3 regions of the Pseudomonas sp. RT6P73 genome follow, and region 2 is predicted to be linked to each of the others. Evidence: predicted binding sites of a transcription regulator. Region 2 holds the regulator's gene; each other region holds the start of a gene.
What was found. Region 2 encodes FliA, which starts transcription of late flagellar genes. Its sites were predicted from a motif close to CTAAAGTTTNNNNNNNNNNNGCCGNTAA; they were not measured.
Positions count from the first base shown of each region.

Region 1: a site for FliA is predicted at 774-801, ahead of ACYZT6_RS21940 (chemotaxis protein CheW). Genes of this name have one in related genera too.
Region 3: a site for FliA is predicted at 887-914, ahead of ACYZT6_RS21065 (flagellar protein MotY). Genes of this name have one in related genera too.

Region 1 covers NZ_JBUBUV010000002.1:4,712,022-4,714,219, forward strand. Annotated here, with positions in the region: gene norR (nitric oxide reductase transcriptional regulator NorR) at 1-572, shown strand, start outside; gene ACYZT6_RS21940 (chemotaxis protein CheW) at 866-1,768, shown strand; gene ACYZT6_RS21945 (GNAT family N-acetyltransferase) at 1,796-2,198, shown strand, end outside.
Region 2 covers NZ_JBUBUV010000002.1:1,286,782-1,288,979, forward strand. Annotated here, with positions in the region: gene fleN (flagellar synthesis regulator FleN) at 1-631, shown strand, start outside; gene fliA (RNA polymerase sigma factor FliA) at 628-1,368, shown strand; gene ACYZT6_RS06345 (chemotaxis response regulator CheY) at 1,536-1,907, shown strand; gene ACYZT6_RS06350 (protein phosphatase CheZ) at 1,930-2,198, shown strand, end outside.
Region 3 covers NZ_JBUBUV010000002.1:4,517,128-4,519,325, forward strand. Annotated here, with positions in the region: gene ACYZT6_RS21065 (flagellar protein MotY) at 1-823, opposite strand, end outside; gene pyrC (dihydroorotase) at 981-2,027, shown strand; gene rnt (ribonuclease T) at 2,024-2,198, shown strand, end outside.

The DNA of each region.
Region 1 (2,198 bases), 3.4 Mb from region 2:
TGCGCCTGATCGCAGCGACCAACCGTGACCTGGCCGAAGAAGTGCGCAGCGGCCGCTACCGCGCCGACTTCTATCATCGCCTGAGTGTTTACCCGCTGTTGGTGCCGGCTCTGCGTGATCGCGGGCGGGACGTGTTGCTGCTCAGCGGTTACTTCCTGGAACAGAACCGCTCGCGGATGGGCCTTAACAGCCTGCGATTGAACAGCGACGCACAGGCGGCATTGCTGGCGTATGGTTGGCCGGGGAATGTGCGGGAGCTGGAGCATTTGATTGGTCGCAGCGCGTTGAAGGCGCTGGGTAATTGCAAGGAACGGCCGAAGATTCTCAGTTTGAGTGCGGCGGATCTGGACTTGCCCACTGGCAGCGTTGAAATCGCCGCCACCGAGCAACCGGCTGCCAGCCCCGTCGCGTTGGTCGCGGGAGATTTGCGCGAGGCCACCGAAAATTATCAGCGACAATTGATCAGCGCTTGCCTGGAACGGCATCACGACAACTGGGCGAGCGCGGCACGCGAGTTAGGCCTGGACCGGGCGAATCTTGGGCGGATGGCCAAGCGATTAGGGATGAAATAGCGCAATCATTAAGGCTTGCACAATCCCTGTGGCGAGGGGGTTTACCCCCGTTCGGCCGCGAAGCGGTCGTAAAACTGACGATGTGGTTCTATCGGAAAAAAGCGAGGAGCGCTTCGCACTCCAACGGGGGTAAACCCCCTCGCCACAGGTTGTGTGTTTTGCCACAAAATTCCGTATTGGACCAATGGACGGGGAATGTCCCTAAAGCCTGCCCCCAACAAGTCGATAACCCGGCATCGATAGCTTTTGGCGACTTTTTACTCGCCCATCACCTTTTTCCACAGAAGGTTTTTATGTCCACCACAAAAGCCCGCGCAGACTCACTTTCGCTTCTGCTGTTTACCTTGCGCAGCGGCAAGCTGATGGCAATCAACCTGCTGAAAGTCAGCGAAATCATCCCCTGCCCGCCGCTAACCAAGCTGCCGGAGTCGCACCCCCACGTCAAAGGCATCGCCACCCTGCGCGGTGCCTCGCTGTCGGTGATCGACCTCAGCCGCGCCATTGGCGAGCGGCCGTTGGAAGACCCGAACGGTGGCTGCCTGATCGTCACCGACGTCAGCCGCTCCAAGCAGGGCCTGCACGTTCAGGCCGTGAGCAAGATCGTCCACTGCCTGACCACCGACATCCGCCCGCCGCCCTTCGGCTCCGGCGGCGTGCGCTCGTACATCACCGGCGTGACCTCGGTCGACGGCACCCTGGTGCAAGTGCTGGACATCGAAAAGGTCATCCACGGCATCGCCCCGGCGCAGATCGAAACGGCCCCAACCGAACTGAGCATGGAAGACGCCGAAGTGCTGGGCAACGCGCGGATTCTGGTGGTCGACGACAGCCAGGTCGCGCTGCAGCAATCGGTGCACACCCTGCGCAACCTCGGCCTGCAATGCCACACCGCCCGCAGCGCCAAAGAAGCCATCGACTGTCTGCTGGACCTGCAAGGCACGGCGCAGCAGATCAACCTGATCGTCTCGGACATCGAAATGTCGGAGATGGACGGCTATGCCTTCACCCGCACCCTGCGCGAGACGCCAGACTTCTCGCACCTTTATGTGCTGCTGCACACGTCTCTGGACAGTGCGATGAACAGCGAGAAAGCGCGCCTGGCCGGGGCCAACGCGGTGCTGACCAAGTTCTCCTCACCGGAACTGACCCGATGCCTGATCGAGGCGGCCAAAGCCGTCGCCGAACAAGGTCACTGAGTCTTGGCCGAGGCATTTTGCTTTTTGATGCGGCGTAACCTCGCGGAGGTTGTGCCTGCGATCACTTGGCCTCAGGGAATAGACCTCGTCCAATACCGCCCCGAGCTGGCTGAAGCTGTTCATCGTTTGATGGAACTGGGTTATCGGGAAGGTGGTGGTCGTGTGCCGGCACTGGATGTCTGGCAACAGCGGTTCGAGACCGATCCTGAATACGATCCGAGCCTGTGTTTTATTGCGCTGGATGCCGAAGGTATCGTGGGTGTATGCCAGTGCTGGACCAGCGCGTACATCAAGAACCTGGTGGTGCATTCTCGGGCTCAGGGCCTTGGGTTGGGTCGTGCGTTGCTGCTGCATGCGTTCGAAGTGTTTCGGGAACGCCGGGAAGGTTTTGTAGATTTGAAGGTATTGGAAGACAACCTTCGGGCGCAGC
Region 2 (2,198 bases):
CGAAGGCCGCTGTGAGCTGCGCGACGTTCTGTTGCAGGGGCCCGGCGGTATTCGCATCGTCCCGGCCGCGTCCGGCACGCAGAGCATGGTTCATCTGAGCCCGGCTCAACACGCCGGCCTGATCCAGGCGTTCAGCGATATCGGCGACAACCTTGACGTATTGGTGATCGACACCGCTGCGGGTATTGGTGACTCGGTAGTCAGTTTCGTTCGCGCAGCGCAAGAAGTCTTGCTGGTGGTGTGCGACGAGCCGACCTCGATCACGGATGCCTACGCGCTGATCAAACTGCTGAACCGCGACTACGGCATGAACCGCTTCCGCGTCCTGGCGAACATGGCCCAGAGCCCGCAGGAAGGTCGCAACCTGTTCGCCAAGTTGACCAAGGTCACTGATCGCTTCCTCGACGTCGCCCTACAATACGTCGGTGCGGTGCCTTACGACGAAAGCGTGCGCAAGGCCGTGCAGAAGCAGCGTGCAGTCTACGAAGCGTTCCCGCGTTCCAAGTGCGCCCTGGCGTTCAAGGCGATCGCGCAGAAGGTCGACACTTGGCCGCTGCCTGCCAACCCGCGTGGGCACCTGGAGTTTTTCGTCGAGCGCCTCGTGCAACAGACCGCAGGACCCGTCCTATGACAGCCAGTGGCTACAACCTCTACAAGAAGTCGGCACGTGACGCGCAGTACGAGCTGATCGAGCGTTACGCGCCACTGGTCAAACGCATTGCTTACCACTTGCTGGCCCGTCTGCCAGCCAGTGTTCAGGTTGAAGACCTGATCCAGGCCGGGATGATCGGCCTGCTTGAAGTATCGACCAAATATGACGCCAGCAAAGGCGCGAGTTTCGAGACGTACGCGGGCATTCGAATCCGTGGCGCGATGCTCGATGAAGTACGCAAGGGGGACTGGGCGCCACGTTCGGTTCACCGCAATACCCGTATGGTCAGCGACGCAATTCGCTCGATTGAAGCTAAAACCGGTCGTGACGCTAAAGATCATGAGGTTGCGGCCGAACTCCAATTGAGTCTCGACGATTATTACGGGATTTTGAACGACACCCTGGGCAGCCGGTTATTCAGTTTCGACGATCTGTTGCAGGACGGCGAACACGAAGGGCTGCACGAGGATGGCGCGAGTGCTCATCTCGAGCCGTCACGCGATCTGGAAGATGAACGCTTCCAGGCAGCGCTGGCGGACGCGATTGCCAATTTGCCGGAGCGTGAGCGACTGGTGTTGGCGCTGTACTACGACGAAGAGCTGAACCTCAAGGAAATCGGTGAGGTCCTGGGGGTCAGCGAATCTCGGGTCAGCCAGTTACACAGCCAGTGCGCGGCCCGTTTGCGGGGGCGTTTGGGGGAGTGGCGAGCGCGCTGAAGGCAGTGTGGGGACACTGCGAACGAGGCCGGTGTGGTGTTGAACTGCACCGGTCGCGATCTGTTGTGCTCCAGACAGTCATCGAGTGCATTGCCGGATTGATTGAAATGGCGCGTCCAGGTGCTGGGCGCGTTTAAGACTGCTTGGAGGTCGAATTGGACAAGAACATGAAAATCCTCATCGTTGATGACTTCTCAACGATGCGGCGGATCATAAAAAACCTGTTGCGTGACCTTGGGTTCACCAACACGGTCGAGGCCGACGATGGCACTACTGCCATTCCGGTTCTCAACAGCGGGAGCATCGACTTTCTGGTAACGGACTGGAACATGCCTGGCATGACCGGTATCGATCTGCTGCGCCACGTGCGCGCCGATGAAAAGCTCAAACACCTGCCGGTGTTGATGGTGACCGCTGAAGCCAAGCGCGAGCAGATCATCGAAGCGGCCCAGGCCGGTGTTAACGGCTATGTGGTCAAACCCTTCACGGCCCAGGCGTTGAAAGAAAAAATCGAGAAGATTTTCGAACGCATCGGTTGATCCACTGCGCCACGGGGGAGCTATGGAGCATAAAGAATCTTCACTGGGCGATTTTGAATCGACCCTGAAAAAACACGCGGTCGAACTGGTCGAAAGCCTTGAAAAAGGCAGGTTCGGCGACGCTGTGCAACTGATCCATGAGCTCAATCAGACCCGTGACCGCGGCCTGTATCAGGAAGTGGGCAAGCTCACTCGCGAGCTGCATAGCGCGATCGTCAATTTCCAGATTGACCCGAACATGCCGCAAGCCGAGGAAGTGTCCCAGATCACGGACGCCACCGAGCGCCTGGG
Region 3 (2,198 bases), 3.2 Mb from region 2:
CCCGGCGATTCTTCGCGCGGTTGGTGGCGTTGGTGTTTGGTGCCACAGGGTATCGTTCACCGTGGAAACGCATGGTGATCTGCGATTCCTGAATGCCATTGGCCTTGAAAAAGTCCATCACCGCCAACGCCCGGCGGCGTGACAGCTCGCGGTTGGTCAGGCGATTGCCGCTGTTGTCCGAGTGCCCGTCGAGCTCGATGTGATTGACCGTCGGATCCGCCTTCATGAACTCCAGCATCACCTGCAACTGCACCTTGGCTTGCGGATCGAGATCGACGCCTTCACCCGGGAAGCCGATCTCGGACTGTTTGACCTGCTCGAAATTCTTCGGCAGCAGTTTCGCAACGCAACCCTGATAGTCGTTGAAGGCCTTGCTGAACTTGACCGGCAACAGGCGCACTTCAGACACGCGGCCATCGCCTGAGGAATGCCGAATGACCGGACTGCGGCCGTCCATCAGCCCGCTGATCAGGCGCCCGGCCTGAACTTGCGAACTGTTGAACAACACGCTGCCGCTGCCGATTCGCACCGAGCCCAGGTTGATGTCGCCACGTCCCGGCTGCCACGGCGCAGCGGCCGCCAGCAGGGTCGCGGACCCGCCGCCGATCATCGCGTTGTAGGCTTTCAGACGAAACGTCGCCTGCTCGCCGGCACGGCGCACGAATTCACCCGAACCGAAATCGGTAATCGGTTGAGTCAGGCGGCACTCGAACTTGTCACCTTCGACCGTCCACTCGATGCTCTCCAGACGTGTCTGGAAAGTGAGCGCCATCGCAGGGAGGCTGGCAAACACACTGAGCAAGGCTAAATAACGCTGGCGCACGGGAGGCTCCACTGGCTTCTACAACAAAAAGACCGACACACATATTTACGGCATACCTGTTGGATATCGGAAGGTTCCTGCAAAACTTGATAGCGAGTGCCTGAGAGAGTCTTTTCCGGTAGCATTCCCCTCAGTTTGACCCGCCTGGAATCCCCTCATGTCCGACCGCCTGACCCTGCTGCGTCCCGACGACTGGCATATTCATCTTCGCGATGGTGCTGTGTTGACCAATACCGTTGCGGATGTCGCGCGCACCTTTGGTCGCGCCATCATCATGCCCAACCTGGTACCTCCGGTGCGTAACGCCGCTGAAGCCGACGGCTATCGCCAGCGGATTCTCGCTGCACGCCCGGCCGGCAGTCGTTTCGAACCGTTGATGGTGCTGTACCTGACCGACCGTACCCAGCCCGAAGAAATTCGTGAGGCCAAGGCCAGCGGTTTCGTTTACGCCGCCAAGCTGTACCCGGCCGGCGCAACCACCAACTCGGACTCTGGCGTCACCAGTATCGACAAGATCTTCCCTGCACTCGAGGCCATGGCCGAAGTCGGGATGCCCTTGCTGATTCACGGTGAAGTCACCCGTGGCGATGTCGATGTGTTCGACCGCGAAAAGCTCTTCATCGATGAGCACATGCGTCGTGTGGTCGAGCGTTTCCCGACGCTCAAAGTGGTGTTCGAACACATCACCACCGCGGACGCCGTGCAGTTCGTCAACGAGGCTTCGGCCAACGTTGGCGCGACCATCACCGCGCATCACCTGCTGTACAACCGCAATCACATGCTGGTGGGCGGGATTCGGCCGCACTTCTATTGCCTGCCGATCCTCAAGCGCAATACCCACCAGGAAGCCCTGCTCGACGCCGCCACCAGTGGCAGCGACAAGTTCTTCCTCGGCACCGATTCGGCGCCGCATGCCCAGCACGCCAAAGAAGCGGCCTGCGGCTGTGCCGGTTGCTACACCGCTTACGCGGCGATCGAGATGTACGCCGAAGCCTTCGAACAACGCAACGCGCTGGACAAGCTCGAAGCGTTCGCCAGCCTCAACGGCCCGCGCTTCTATGGCCTGCCGGTGAACACCGATCGCATCACCCTGGTCCGCGATGAGTGGACCGCCCCAACCAGCCTGCCATTTGGCGAGCTGACCGTAATCCCGCTGCGCGCCGGTGAAAAACTGCGCTGGCGCCTGCTGGAGGAACACGCGTGAGTGAAGACCATTTCGACGACGAACAGGACGGTCAAGGCGGCGGAGGTGGCTCGCGCCACCCGATGGCCGCTCGCTTCCGTGGGTACCTGCCAGTTGTTGTCGACGTTGAAACCGGTGGTTTCAACTCTGCCACTGACGCCTTGCTGGAAATCGCCGCGACCACTATCGCCA